One region of the Glutamicibacter sp. FBE19 genome, then DNA from elsewhere that is predicted to be linked to it. Evidence: riboswitches for the same ligand, from Rfam matches in the RefSeq annotation. Region 1 holds a riboswitch; the other holds the start of a gene.

Region 1 (7,549 bases):
CGGGAAATTTCGCCGCGCTTGGTCAGCAAGTCGGCCACGGTCACGGCATCGGCAGGTTCGCCTCGGCCGTACAAATCGATAATGGCTTCGTAGATGGATTCGTGAGCCGGACGGTAGAAGTCGGTTCCGCGCAGCGCCTCAACGACGTCGGCGATGGCGTCCTTGGATAGCATCATGCCACCGAGCACGGACATCTCGGCTTCGACGTCCTGTGGCGGCTTGCGCCCTGCGTCGGATTCTCGTCCTTCGTAAACCGGCTCAGCACTCATTGCAGACACTTCCATCCCCTATTGACCCCAGGGGGAAAAATCTTCCTTGCCAGATGGCAACGTTCCAACCTGCTAGTTGATGCCAACAGTTCAATGGATTACGTCTGTGGATATTTCTGCCCCAAAGCCAACAGTAGGGCCGATGTTTACCCACGTAAACCCCATTATCCACAGGTCTTGTGCATAACATACCCTCAGCTGTGGACTAGCCTGTTCACTGTCTGGGGAGAACCCTGTGGATTATTGTCAAGTACCCAACAGTAATAGTTATTGACTAGGCTTTTTGTATTTTCACATCTGTGGACAGGTAAATATTTTATTGAAGATAGCGATATGTTCCCAGTAGTTATCAACACCCAAAAACGCCCGCAATACAGGGTTTATTGCAGTTTTCACACAGTTCTGCACATCATGCCCACAGTCGTGTGGATAACCATGTGGATATCTACGGAATCATAAAAGGCTTAGTCACCGGCCTTTAGCACGGCCAACTCGGCAAGTTATGGCCAATAGTCCACATTTTCGCGTAGCGGTCGCGATCCACACCGTGGATAACTATTTGCCTGGCGTTGAACGCGTCCCGAAACGCGACAAGGCCCGGAGCAGATCACCATCAGGGAATCCACGCCGGGCCTTCGGGAAACTACCCCTCAGAAGATTTAGACGAGCTCAGGAACTGGGATTGAATGAAATCGGGAATCATGGAAGATCTGCGGCGAGTGCAGTGATGTGTGATGCCCATGCACCTCCAAAAGCACAACCCAGTGGTCACCAGCTTCGACTTCGTTGTAAATCGACGTTTCCAGCCAGAGGGTGGACTCTTCAATGAACAGAGCGCCCTGCTCGGAAACCACGGTATCCACGCCGAGGAATCGATCGCCCTTCTTCGAAGCGATCTGCGCGCAGACCCCTCCATTGAGATCGCTGAGAACCGAAACACCAATGTGGCTGGCCTCGCGCAGTTTCGGCCAGGTGTTGGAGGTCTTCTGGACTGCAAACATCACCAATGCCGGCTCCAGCGAAACCCCGACAGTGAATGAGGATGCAACGATGCCGGTTTTCACGCCGTCCACTTCTGCACACAGAGCGGCCACGCCTGAGGGATGTTGAGCGAAAACCTTGCGTAGGGTTAGCGGGTCAAGTTCACGATTCAATGACATGGCTCGATTCCTTCGGTTCTTGCCCACCGCGTCAGACCCAGCGGGAACAGCGGTTCGGGATGATCCGAATCCGGTTGCCACTGAGGTTTCACGCCGTGCGCGGTACTTGTTCTGACACTATTTGGCGCAAAACCGAATCCTCACCTGGAGCACCCCACTACCGTTGAGAGGGTTGCCGATCAGCAAGCCAGGGCTTTTAGCTGATGCTCTTGATTCTGCTTAAAACAATATGACTCATGACGAAGCACCGTCAAACAATTCACTTCTCAAATCGCAATATTCAACAAAATATTCGACAGTGGCTCAGTTTTAGGGTCACGGAACAGTCCTTTATTCACCAATTCGGACCGCTTCAGGCACTTCAGCCGGCCATGAAGGTGTGATCTTCGTCGTAACGCATTAACTTATGGCACGGCTAAATATCTTCCGGCATCTGCGCTTCGTGGAAAATCGGCGCCAGGGTTCGCCATCAAGGATCTTCCCGCAAGGATTGCCGCGTACTTCAGCAGGTAAAGTGCAAATAATTGAACCGCAAGCCCCACCACTCGAACAGGCGCACCGCGCCCCGACACTTTTGGAGTCACCCGTGAGTTCCCCAGCACAGCGAATCCCCGACAAGACCAGCCGCTTCACTGACAGCATTGGCCTGGTCTTTGACGACATCACCGCCACTTCCGTGCGAGGCCATGCCGATCTCAATGAAGAGCACCACACCCCGTGGGGCGTCGTACATGGAGGTGTCTATGCCTCCATGATTGAAAGCGCCGGCAGCGTTGGCGCCAGCTACGCGGTCTCAGAGCGCAATCAATTTGCTGTGGGCGTTCACAATGCCACCGACTTCCTGCGTCCCACTACCGGTGCGCGCGTGCAGGTTGCGGCCAAGGCGCTGTTCCAAGGCAAGACCCAGCAGTTGTGGGAAGTTGTCATCACCGACGAGGCCAGCGGAAAGGAACTCTCGCGCGGACAATTGCGCACCCAAAACGTAGATATGCCCAGCGCCTGAGCGTATCCTAGGTGGCACCTAGCGGATCAGCTTCGGAGGCTTGCCATGAGTGCCACCTATACCTTTGACGTGTTCAGCAGCCTTGATGGCTTCGGCAGTGCAGGCAGCGATTGGGGTGGCTACTGGGGAAAACAGGGGCCAGAGCTGTTGGCCCATCGCCTCGGGCTCTACACTCCCCCATGCCGCATGGTTTTCGGAGCCAACACCTTCCGCTTGTTTAGTCTCTTCTGGGCAGAAATCGAGATGAATCCCGAGGTTGAAGACGCGTGGGGCGTGGCTTTGCACGACAAGCCCGCCACCGTCATCTCCACCACCTTGGTTGAGCCGCTGTCTTGGCCTAATGCCACGCTGGAGCGCGCTGATGCCTTGGAAGTCGTCGCCCAGCTCAAGGAAACCTCAGATGTGCCGCTGCGCTCCCACGGTTCCCTGGCCATGAACCATTCGCTGCTGGCGGCAGGTCTTGTGGACTTCATCCAGGTGAGCATCTTCCCGGTGCTGACCGGGCATAGCGGCTCTGCTCCGGTACTCGGAGGGGTCGACGACTATGACCTGGAACTTGTCGATTCAAAGCTTTTGGACGGGCGGATCCAGGAACTGACGTATCGCCCGACGCGCCATCAGCCGGCGCACGCATAGCCACCCGATGAAGCACATCCGGGACACATGCCTGCTGCTCGGCGCAGTGTTCCTCGCCGGATGCTCCACGCCAACACCACTTCCAAGTCCAGCTGCCGAATCGCACACCGCTCCAGAACCACTGGCCACCGGCTTGGAAGCTCCGTGGTCCATGGTCTACGTCCAGGACAGCTTGCTGGTCAGCGAACGCGATTCCGGGAGGATCCTGGAGGTTTCGCAGTCCGGACAGAGCCGCGAAGTGGCCCGGATCGATGATCTCGCAGCGAGAGGCGAAGGCGGGCTGCTGGGCCTGGCCTTCCTAGCGCCGGACCAGCTCTACGCGTATTCCACCGCGGAATCCGGTAACCGCATTCAGCAATTCACCGTGCAAGGCAGCGCCGGAAACCTGTCATTGTCGGCTCCGCGGACCCTGCTGGATTCCCTGCCCTCGGCCAATATCCACAACGGCGGGCGGCTGGCCATCGGACCGGATGGAATGCTCTACGCGAGCGTGGGCGATGCGTCCAACCCTGGGCAAGCCCAGGACCTGCAGGCGCTGGGCGGCAAGATCCTGCGCATGGCACCCGATGGAAGCGTCCCGGAGGACAATCCCTTCGAGAATTCCCTCGTCTACAGCTATGGGCACCGCAATGTGCAGGGCCTGGCATGGAGCGATGATGGCACCATGTATGCCAGCGAATTCGGGCAAAACACCTTCGACGAACTGAACATCATCAAGGCCGGCGGGAACTATGGCTGGCCCGAAGTCGAGGGGAAGGGCGGCGCAGATCGGCAGTACACCGACCCGATTGCGCAGTGGTCCCCTGCCGAGGCCAGCCCCAGCGGCATCGCGATCCTAGATGGCACCGCCTACCTGGCGAATCTGCGCGGCGAAGTGCTGCGCGCGGTGGAACTGGACGCGCCGGCCATCGAGCAGGAATTGCTCGATGGCCGGCTCGGCCGGCTGCGCGATGTGCTGGTGGATCCTGGCGGCTCGCTGCTGGTGCTGACGAACAACACCGACGGGCGCGGCCGGCCAGGGACGGGTGATGACCGGATCGTGCGCATCGATCCCGGCCAGCCCGGCGGCTAGCTGGCCGGGCGCATATCCCCGGTCTGCTCGAAGCGCTGGTGCCAGGACAGGGCCTCGCCCAGCAGGTGCGGGGTGTGCTTGCCGTAGCTTTGCCTGCAGGCCCGGTCGAAGTAGTCCTGCAGCAGCCCCCGGTAGTCCGGATGCGCGCAGTTCTCGATAACCTGTTGGGCGCGCTGCTTGGGCGACAGGCCGCGCAGATCGGCCAGGCCCTGTTCGGTAATCAGGATCATGGTGTCGTGCTCGGTGTGGTCCACATGCGATGCGAAGGGCACGATGCCCGAGATCTTGCCGCCCTTGGCGGTGGACGGGGACATGAACACCGACAGGTAGCCGTTGCGGGCGAAGTCGCCGGACCCGCCGATGCCATTCATGACATGGGAGCCCAGGACGTTGGTGGAGTTCACATTGCCGTAGATGTCGGCCTCGATCATCCCGTTCAGGGCGATGCAGCCCAGCCGCCGGATGATCTCGGGGTGGTTGGAGATCTCCTGGGCGCGCAGCAGGATGCGCTCGCGGTAGTGCTCGACATTGCGGTTGAATTCCTCGATGCCCTCGGCAGACAGCGAGAAGCTGGTGGCCGAGGCGAACTCGATGGTGCCGTCCTTGATCAGCTGGAGCATGCCATCCTGGATGACCTCCGTGTAGGCGGCCAAGGACTTGTAGCCGCCGCGGGACAGGCCCGCCAGCACGGCGTTGGCGATGTTGCCGACGCCCGACTGCAGCGGTAGCAGCTTCTCGGTCAGCCGGCCGGCACGGATCTCCGAGTCCAGGAAGCCCAGCAGGTGATCGGCGATCTTCTCGCTGGTCTCGTCCACCGGGGCGAAGGGGCTCAGCCGGTCTGGCGCGTCGGTTTGGACCACCGCGGCGATCTTGCTGACGTCGACGTCCAGGTACTTCTGGCCGATCCGGTCGCGCACCGTGGTCAATTCGATGGGCTTGCGGTGCGGAGGCAAGGCGGTGCCGTAGTAGACATCGTGCATGCCCTCCATGGCGGCGGATTGCTGCGTGTTGACCTCGATGATGACCTTGTCGGCCATCTCCAGCCAGGTCTTGTTGTTGCCCACGGAGCTGGAGGGGATCAGGTCGCCCTCGGCGGTTACGCCGACCACCTCGATGATGGCCACGTCGATCTTGCCGTAGAAGCCGAACCAGGCGTGCTGGGCGACATGGGACAGGTGGATGTCCATGTACTCCATGTTGCCCTCGTTGATGCGCCGGCGCAGCTCGGGATCGGACATGTAGGGAAGGCGAAGGTTCATGCCCTCGGCCTTGGCCAGCACCCCGTCGAGCTCGGGGGCGGTGGAGGCGCCGGTGAGCACGTTGATCTTGAACTCCTCGCCGGCAGCGTGCTGGCGTTCCATCTGGGCGGCCAGGGCGCCGGGCACTGCCTTCGGGTATCCGGCACCGGTGAAGCCGCTCATGGCCACCGTCATTCCCGGCTTGATGATGGTTGCCGCCTGTTCGGCGCTCATCAGGCGATCGGCAAAGGCCCGGTGGTGAATACGCTCGTGCAAAATAACCCCTTCGAAGCTCGGCTGTGACGCAGGTCTATAACCCGCATCTCACCGGAACACTTTAGCCGCTAAAGATGCCGAGCCGGAGGGCAGATGGTCGGATCCAGCGGTGGGTGGCGCTTTTCTCGATGAGCTGCCCGCTATTTGCGGTGGCCGGTCGGCCATTCGCGCGGCGGGGCCGGGCTAGCCCAGCTGGGCGAAGGCTTCGCCGCGGGTCGCCGTGATCTCGATTCGGGCGTCCATGGCCGCGGCATATCGGCGCAAGGTGGCTAGCTGGACCCGGTCCAGGTCGCCGGTTTCCATGCGGGCAATGCGGTCCACCGGCAGCTTGAGCCGCGCAGCCAGTTCGGCCTGGCTCAGGCTGGCTTCTTCGCGCAGGGCGCGCAATGAGAGCTTGCGCGGGCCGCTTCGGACGGTGCGCTGATGCTCGGCCACTGCCTCGCGTTGCTCCTTGGTCAATGCTTCAGGATCGGCAAACGCAAAACCCATGTATTCCACCGTTTCTCTCGATCGTGCTGGCCTGGCCAGTCCCATCTTCGAGGCTACGAGCCCGCGGCTCCAATGCCAACGATTAAGAGGCACCGGGCGCAAGGCGATCTGGTGAATTATGCGCGAACCTGCGGTGTCCCCACAAGAGCCGGGAGCCCTCCTGTGCCGCAGCCGGGACGCCTCCAGGGCCAAGGATTTACCAAAATGCTCCCAAAAGTAGATTGTGCATCGGCAACCGCGAACCTACATTTAAAGCGACTCCCGCTAAGGAGCCCTCTGCAATGGATGTTGGAGGTTTTCACAATGAAGAAATGGACTCGGTGGCAAGACTGGGTCGGCGTCGCGGCCGGTATTCTGGCCGCAGTTTCAACCATGTGGCTTGAGGGAACCAGCACCTCGATGAGACTGATGGCGGCCTTCGGCCTGCTCATGGTGATCACCGGCGTCTGGAGCGTCATGATGCCACGTTTGGTTTCCATGGAATGGGCACTTGCCATCGCCAGCGCCTTGCTCTTCGCCTCGCCTTGGATGGGATCGTTTACCGATTTCGCCGGCGTTGCCTGGATGTCCTGGATCTGCGGTGGCGCCGGCGTCGTTGCCGGACTGCTTGCACTCGCCCCTGCTATTCAAATGCGCCATGCAACTGGTGGATCCCGGATGGCGCACTGAGAATCCGCGATTCCGATAGCCTGCCATCTGGGCGGGCTGGACGGCGGGATAACGCCAAGAGGTGGCGTGTGCTCCTTGCGGAGCGCACGCCACCTCTTGAACAGAAGCCGAGTCTAGAAGACTTACTTCTTGGCAGCAGCTACAACCTGCAGGCGCAGGTTTGCAACGACGTCCTCGTGTACGCGAACGGTTGCGTTGTAGTTGCCAGTCGACTTGATGTGGTCGTTGACCTCGATGTTGCGCTTGTCGATCTTGCCCAGACCGGCAGCCTCTACGGCGTTAGCGATATCGGTGGTCTTGACGGTGCCGAACAGGCGGCCGTTGGAACCAGCCTTGATGGTGATCTTCACCGGCTGGGACTTCAGCTTGGCTGCAAGTGCCTGAGCTTCCTCAAGGTTTGCAACAGCGCGAGCGGCACGTGCAGCCTTGATCGACTCCACCTGCTTCTCACCGCCCAGGGTCCAGACGATTGCGAAGCCGCGTGGCAGCAGGTAGTTACGGGCGTAGCCGTTCTTTACCTCGACAATATCGCCAGCAGCACCGAGACCGGATACTTCGTGAGTCAGAATGATCTTTGCCATTTTGCTATCCCTTCTTCCTTAGCCGCGGCCAGCGCCGGAGTAAGGCAGCAGGGCTACTTCACGTGCGTTCTTGATAGCCTGTGCGATCTTGCGCTGTTCCTGAACGGAAACGCCGGTCACTCGACGAGCGCGGATCTTTCCGCGGTCAGAGATGAA
Region 2 (7,549 bases), on a different contig from region 1:
GAGCGTGCCTTGAAGGCCACCGGATTGTGGGTAGCTACGGTACGTGCATTGCGCCAGAAACGATCCAGCGACTTGGAAGTCGACACTGCTGATGCCCCGGTGACGTCAAAGAGCTCGCTGGTGGCATCCAGGATCAGCTTGGGCGTTGCCACGTGGGCCTGCTGCACGGCCAGCTCTGCACGCAGGTAGGCTGCTTCCGGGTCAAGCCCCAGCTGCTGGTCAACGGCTGCGTCCAGTTCCCGGGCAGCCATGGTGACAATGGATTCTGCGGCAAATACGTTGGCCGCCAGGCGTCCCACGAGTTCCTGGATCTGCGGATCATCCTTGAACAGCGAACCGGAGCCGGTATTAAAGGTGCGGGTTCTGGTGGCCACGATGCTGGCAGCTTCATTTCGGGCAGCCTTGCCGATGCCTACCAGTACCGAAAGCAGGCACAGCTGGAAGAAGGCCGGTTCCAGGGTGGACGCCACCTTGCGCTGGATAATGTTCTCCGGCGCGACAAGAACTTCAGAGAAAATGGCGGTACCGGTGCCGGTCAGCGGCTGGCCAAAGCCATCCCAGTCATCAAGTATTTCAACGCCTTCGGCATTCCGGTCAACGATGGCATACTGGCGGCCTTCGATCCCTTCGGTTGTTGCCATGACCACAATCCAGTCGGCAAAAATCGACCCTGTGGTGTAGTACTTTTCGCCATGCAGAACCCAGCCGCCAGCCTTCTTCACCAGTTTGGTATTTGTGGTGCCCAAAGCATTGCCACCGCGCTCGGTGGCGGCATTGCCGAAGATCTGCCCCTCAAGCACCTTGGGGAACCAGCGGTCCTGGAATTCTGCTGGCTGCAGGGAGATGGTTTCAACGAAGGAGAAGTGGCTGCGAAGCAGGTGCGCCACGTTGGAGTCCGCTGCAGCCAGCTCGATCAGCAAGCGGAACAGGTGCTCATGGCGAATCGGTGATCCTCCATGGCTCTCTGGCACGCGCAGCGTGGTAAATCCGGCCTCTTTGAGCCACTGCACCTGCTCAAAGGGCAGGATGCGCCTTTGTTCCCGCTCGCGGCTGCCTTCGGCGATTCGGGCGAAGACCGCGCTGAAGCGGTCGAGAAGCTCCTGATATCTGCTCTCGGCAGCTGCCGTGGCGACAATCGTCATTGGTTCTCCCTGCAGGACGTCGATAATTTGAGTACTAGGTCGGAAAAGTGGCGGCCCCGCGACGCGGAAAAGCCGCGTCGCGGGGCCTATGGCCTACTTGTTCCAGGTCGCGAAGTCTGCTTCCAGATCGCGATCCCATGGGGTGCCCAGCGCACCGTCAAGATAGCTCGCATACCATTCGCGCACCTCGTCGGAATGGTAGGCCTCTTCCAGGGCCTTGCCCTTTTCGGTGTCCATGAAGTCTGGCTTCGCGGCGATGATGTTGATATATGGCAGCGCCTCTTCTTCCTTTTCGAAGAGCAGCGCATCCTTCGGGGTGAGCCCGATTTCCGCACCGAGGCGGGCGAAGAGGAATCCTGCATCCACGTCGGGAAGCGTCTTGGACAGCGACTGCTGATCCACCTCGACAAATTTGAAGTTCTTGGGGTTCTCCAGGATGTCGTTCTGCGACAGGTGGATCACGCTCTTGCCTTCGGTGACCTTCAAGAGCCCGGCCCGATCCAGCAGCGCCAACGCGCGGCCGTTGTTGGCGGTATCCACAGGAAGGGCAATGGTCGCACCGTTGGGCAGGTCCTTGATGTCGTCGTACTTCTTCGAGTACACGCCTGCCGGCGAGCTGTACATGTAGAAGGCCGGCTCCACGTCGACGTTCTGGTCCTTCTTGAATTGTTCAAGGTAGGCACCGTGCTGGAAGAAGTTGGCATCGTATTCGCCGTTGGACACCACGTGGTTTGGCTGCACGATGTCGGTGACATAGGTGGCTTCCAGGGTCCAGCCCTTTTCAGCCAGCAGCTTCTGGGCGATTTTGGTTGGTTCCTGGGATGGAGCCGATTCGGTGACGATGACCTTGATGGTCTTATCCCCCGAGCTGGCCTCTGGGCCGCCTACCAGGCCGCAAGAAGTCAGTGCGAGAATTGCGGCGGAGCCGGCGGTGAAGGTCAAAAAGGTGCGGCGGGATAAAGCCATGGTGTTGTCCTTTGATGAAATGCGAGTTGAGTGGTTCAGTGTTTAGCGCTTGTCAGCGGCGCGCGATAGCCGGGTTCCGAAGAATTGAACTGCGTGGACCAGCAGGATCATCAAGACGATGGCCAGCAGCATGACTCCGGTTTCATAGCGGTAGTAGCCGTAGCGGATGGCGAAGTCGCCGATGCCGCCGCCGCCAACGAGACCGGCCATGGCCGAGTACGAGATGAAGCTGACCGTCATGATGGTGATGGAAGACAGCAGCGCCGGCTTGGCTTCGACCAGCAGCACTTCGCGGATGATCTGCCCGCGCGTGGCTCCCATGGCCTGCGCGGCTTCGACCACTCCGTTGCCCAGCTGGCTGATGTTCTGCTCCACAAAACGGGCAAAATACGGGATCGCGTTGATGGTCAGCGGCACGATGACCGCGGCGGTGCCAATGGTCGTTCCCACAACAAATCGGGTGAACGGAATAATGGCGATCAGCAAGATGAGGAATGGGAAGGAGCGGATCGTATTCACCAGCCCGTCAACAATCTTGTGCACTCGCGGACGCGGGCGCAAGCCGTTGGGAGACATCGAATAGAGCCAGATGCCCAGCGGGGTTCCCAAGAGAATGGCGATCGGGATCGAAACCAGCAGCATCGCAAAGGTCTGTGCCATGGCCACCCAGATTTCCGGGGCCAGTTCCACAATGCGGTCAAGGCTGAATGCTGCTGCGCTGCCGTTGCTCGTGGCTAGCACTACTGAAGTGAAGTTCATTGGTAATCCAGGTTCTCTATACGCGGGTTACGTTGGCGGCAAGGTCTTGGGCCTGCTTGGGCTGGCGGTTCAGCGTGATTTCATCGCTGATCAGGTAGCGGCCGATAGGCGTCTTTGGTTCAAAGCCTGGTTCTTGCAGCGAGCTCAGGGCGAACTCTTCCACGACCGCGGCGTCTTCCATCACCGAGACCTTGTCGGCGATGGCCTTAATGACATTCATTTCGTGGGTGACGATAACGGTGGTGATGCCAAGGCTGGCGTTAATGTCGCTGAGGTACTGGAGCACCGAGGTAGTGGTTCGCGGATCCACCGCGCTGGTAGGTTCATCGCACAACAAGACCTTGGGCTCGGTGACCAGCGCGCGGGCGATGGAGATGCGCTGCTTCTGCCCACCCGAGAGCTGTCCAGGATAGGCGGACGCCTTGTCGGCGAGGTCCACGATGGATAGTGCTTCCAGGGCACGTTCGCGGCGTTGTTTCTTGGGCACACCGGCGAACTTCAGGTTCAGTTCAACGTTCTGTTGCGCGGTGCGATTGTTCAGCAGGTTGAAGTGCTGGAAGATCATCCCGATCTCATGGCGCTGCTTGCGCAACTCGCCTTCGCTCAGCCCGGTCAGTTCTACGCCGTCAACAAAGACCTGGCCCGAGGTCGGGCGCTGGAGCAAATTGATATTGCGCAACAGCGTGGATTTGCCGGCACCGGAAAAACCGATAATACCGTGAATGCTTCCGGCTTGAATATCCAGCGTGACATCCTTGACGGCCGTGAACTGGTCGCGGCCTTTGCCGAAGGTTGTTGTTACGTTCTCAAGACGAATCATCATCGCTCCCTTGATGCTTGGTTATGCGGAGCGTACTTCGCAAGAAACCATCTGCTGGGGACAGATTTTTCCGTCGCGAAGTGAAAGTACTCCATCGGTCCTGGCTGTAGCACCGCTCCCTTACGGGTGGTTGCTGCGACGTCGTTGAGCCAGATCTCTCAGTCGCTCTGGATGGTGTGTGTTCGGTTGTACCGCCCGAACAATTCAAGTCTGTCCTCCATGGATGCAAGCCGGCAAACGTTACGTCAATCAGCGTCATGAAGTCGCAGTTCGGACGGACCGGGAAAGGAATCACGCAATAATCCGCGTAGCAATACGAAATATTTCGTCACTTGCTCCCTTTAAGACGAAAAGGCTTGAAGAACTTGCACCTCTGGCCATCGATGCGCCAGCGATCATGGTGCGGGAATTCTGTGCTGGGCGCCGTGGTTGTACTGGAGTGCAAACCTACGAGAGGACTTCATGAAGATCGCAATTACCGGTGCCACCGGACAACTTGGACGACTGGTCATCGATGCATTGCTGCAGCGCGGAGCCGACCCCGCCCAGCTGGTTGCCATCGGCCGTTCGGAAGAGAAGCTGGAACCCCTGGCCGGCAAAGGTCTTCAGACGCGCGTCGCCGATTACAACGTGGAGGCCAGCCTGGTCGCCGCGCTGGAGGGCGTCGACAAGCTGTTGCTGGTTTCGAGCAGCGAAGTGGGCCAGCGGGCAACCCAGCATGAAAATGTCATCACCGCTGCGCAACGCGTCAACGTCAAGCTCATCGCCTACACCTCCATCGCCAATGCCCTCACCGGCAACATGAAACTGGCGCAGGAGCATATCGCCACCGAACACCTGCTGGCTGGTTCCGGCATCGGCTACGTCCTCTTGCGCAACGGCTGGTACACGGAAAATTACACCGATCAGCTCCTGGGCTACCTGAACAGCAAAGTCGTGCTCGGCGCCGCGGCCGACGGCAAGATCAGCGCCGCCACGCGCGCGGACTATGCCGAGGCGGCTGCTGCGGTATTGCTCTCGGAAGCCGGGGAAGCCGGGAAGATCTACGAACTGGGCGGGGACAAGCCTTTCACCCTCAGCCAGCTCGCCGGGGCTGTCGGCGCTGCCGCGGGACAAGATGTCGCCTACCAGGATATGGACCCTGAAAAGCTGGTTGAGATCTACACCGAATCAGGTGTTCCCGCGGTGTTCGCTGACATTCTGGTGGATACGGACCTGCGCATTCGCGAAGGCGCCCTGGAAGTGCATTCCGGGGACTTGGCACGGCTCATTGGCCGCGCGCCTACCTCCCTTGGCAAGGCGATCAAGGACGCCCTGGCCCGCTAAGGCAGGCTGGTATTTTCACCGTTGGAGGCAATCAGCCAGGACGATTCATGGGCCGCTGGTTGCCTCCGGGTTTTAACGGCATAGCGCAAAATAATCCTTCGACCAGCGCGGAAATAGAGCATGCAATACAAAATGGCGCGTGTCACAACGCTGGCGAATCCAGTCCTTCCCGTAAATTGACGCATACTTCATCCCCACCTTTTCAGGAGATCAGAGTATGCAACGATCAAGTTTGCGCGCCCTGGCTGGCGCCGCGATTCTCTCCCTGGGCCTTGGCGCATTCAGCGCGATCCCGGCGAGCGCCGATCCACGGCACACCGAAAAGAATCCCACGGCCACCGGCACCGGTGGCGCGGTCTCTTCGGTAGATCCGGAAGCATCAGCGGCAGGCATCGAGGTACTGCGCAAGGGAGGCAACGCGGTAGACGCCGCGGTCGCCACAGCGGCGGCGCTGGGCGTGACCGAACCATACAGCGCGGGTGTCGGCGGTGGCGGCTATTTCCTGTATTACGACGCGGCTTCCGGCAAGGTCAGCACCATCGATGGGCGTGAAACTGCCCCAGCTGCTACCCCTCAGGACGCATTTATTGATCCGGCGACCGGCGAGCCCTACAACTTCACTCCGGAACTGGTCACCAGCGGTGTTGCCGTGGGCGTTCCGGGGACCGTAGCCACCTGGCAGCGTGCCCTGGACAATTGGGGCTCGCAAAGCCTGAAGCAGGTGCTGCGTCCGGCGACCCAGGTGGCTTCCCGCGGTTTTGTTGTTGATGAGACCTTCCGGGAACAAACCTTGGACAACAAGGAACGCTTCGAAGCCTTCGGCTCCACCAGCAAGCTTTTCCTCCCCGGTGGCGATGCGCCACAGGTGGGGAGCATCTTCAAGAACCCCGAGCTGGCCGATACCTATCGCCTGCTGGCCAAGGAAGGCCCAAAGGCGTTCTACCACGGTGATCTGGCCTCCGAAATCTCCCAGACGGTCCAGGCCCCGCCCAAGGTCGAGGACACCAAGCTGCCGGTCCCTGCCGGTTTTGTCAGCACCGAGGACCTCGCCAACTATGAGGTGTCCGAGCAGAAGCCAACCACGGTGGACTATCGCGGGCTGGACATCTTCGGCATGGCTCCCTCCTCCAGCGGTGGCACCACCATTGGCGAATCGCTGAATATCCTGGGCAACTACGACCTGTCCTCCATGGAACCCGCCGACGCCTTGCACCACTACTTCGAGGCCACCGCGCTGGCCTATGCGGATCGCGGCAAATACGTGGGTGACCCCGCCTTTGTGGATGTGCCGACCGAGACCTTGACCAGCGAGCTCTTCGGCGCCGACCGGGCCTGCGCGATCAACCCCGATCAGGCGGCCGCCAAGCCGGTGGCCCCGGGCGACATCGAGAATTTTGATGGCCAATGCCCGGCAGCTGCCGCTGAGCCGGCCGTTGAGCATGACACCGAGAACATCTCCACCACCCACCTGTCGGTGGTGGACCGCTGGGGGAACGTCGTGTCCTACACGCTGACCATCGAGCAGACCGGAGGGTCGGGCATGGTGGTGCCGGGGCGGGGCTTCCTGCTGAACAATGAGCTCACAGACTTCTCCACGGTCTATGACCCGGAAGATCCAAACCGCCTTGAACCGGGCAAGCGCCCGCGCTCCTCGATGGCGCCAACCATCGTGCTGCGTGACGGCGAGCCGGTGATGGCCATCGGTTCCCCCGGTGGGTCAACCATCATCACCACGGTGCTGCAGACGCTGCTCAACCGCTACGACCTGGGCATGGATATCAGCGAAGCCATCGCCGCCCCGCGGGCCTCGCAGCGCAATACCGCAGCGGTGACCGCAGAACCGGAATTCATCGCCCAGTACGGTTCGGCCATGGAGGCCTTCGGGCACAAGCTCACCCCGGCCGGGGACTCCTTCACCCCGCAGGCAGAGATCGGCGCGGTGGAAGCGGTCCAGATCAATGAGGATGGAACGCTGACTGCGGCGGCCGAGCCGGTGCGCCGTGGCGGAGGATCTGCCATGGTGGTGAATCCCGCCAACTAGGCTCCGGAAATGGCATCGGCTCCGTCCACCCTTCAAGGTGGAGGGAGCCGATGCCATTTTGAGGCCAGGGCCTCAGGCGGGATGCCTAGCCCTTAGCTGGCAGGCGGTTGGAGATCTTGTACTGCGCGGCGCGGTGGGTCTCCTTCACCCGGTCCCCTTCGCCAAAGAGCTTGTTGCGCAGCGAGCCCTGGGCGTATTCGGTCTTGTAGGCGCCGCGAGCCTGCAGCTCGGGAACCACGTATTCGACAACGTCCTCGAAGGTTGCCGGGGTGACCGCGTAGGCCAGATTGAAACCGTCAACGTCGGTATAGTCCACCCAGTCGATGAGCTTCTCGGCCACCTCGGCGCCCGAGCCGACGGTGATCGGGCCGAAGCCGCCCACGCCCACCCATTCGGCCAACTGGCGGATCGTCCACGGGTTGCCGTCGTCGCCGCTGGCCTTCTGGAAGGTTTCCACGGTGGACTGGATGGCGTTGGACTTCAGGTTGGCGCCCA

What was found. Region 1 has a riboswitch for S-adenosylmethionine ahead of H6F58_RS14925 (flavin reductase family protein). Riboswitches for the same ligand answer to the same signal wherever they lie in the genome.
Region 2: it holds a riboswitch for S-adenosylmethionine, as region 1 does, so the genes downstream of both, H6F58_RS09235 (methionine ABC transporter ATP-binding protein) here and H6F58_RS14925 (flavin reductase family protein) in region 1, are expected to answer to the same signal.

The regions. Positions count from the first base shown of each region.
Region 1 covers NZ_JACKQN010000010.1:103,813-111,361, reverse strand. Annotated here, with positions in the region: gene dnaB (replicative DNA helicase) at 1-269, opposite strand, end outside; gene H6F58_RS14925 (flavin reductase family protein) at 929-1,429, opposite strand; SAM riboswitch class IV at 1,527-1,644, opposite strand; gene H6F58_RS14920 (PaaI family thioesterase) at 2,016-2,432, shown strand; gene H6F58_RS14915 (dihydrofolate reductase family protein) at 2,478-3,068, shown strand; gene H6F58_RS14910 (PQQ-dependent sugar dehydrogenase) at 3,076-4,140, shown strand; gene H6F58_RS14905 (acetyl-CoA hydrolase/transferase family protein) at 4,137-5,654, opposite strand; gene H6F58_RS14900 (helix-turn-helix domain-containing protein) at 5,838-6,143, opposite strand; gene H6F58_RS14895 (SPW repeat protein) at 6,447-6,812, shown strand; gene rplI (50S ribosomal protein L9) at 6,935-7,393, opposite strand; gene rpsR (30S ribosomal protein S18) at 7,412-7,549, opposite strand, start outside.
Region 2 covers NZ_JACKQN010000004.1:221,046-228,594, forward strand. Annotated here, with positions in the region: gene H6F58_RS09220 (acyl-CoA dehydrogenase family protein) at 1-1,142, opposite strand, end outside; gene H6F58_RS09225 (MetQ/NlpA family ABC transporter substrate-binding protein) at 1,236-2,108, opposite strand; gene H6F58_RS09230 (methionine ABC transporter permease) at 2,151-2,867, opposite strand; gene H6F58_RS09235 (methionine ABC transporter ATP-binding protein) at 2,884-3,690, opposite strand; SAM riboswitch class I at 3,776-3,865, opposite strand; gene H6F58_RS09240 (SDR family oxidoreductase) at 4,150-5,013, shown strand; gene ggt (gamma-glutamyltransferase) at 5,231-7,054, shown strand; gene H6F58_RS09250 (LLM class flavin-dependent oxidoreductase) at 7,140-7,549, opposite strand, start outside.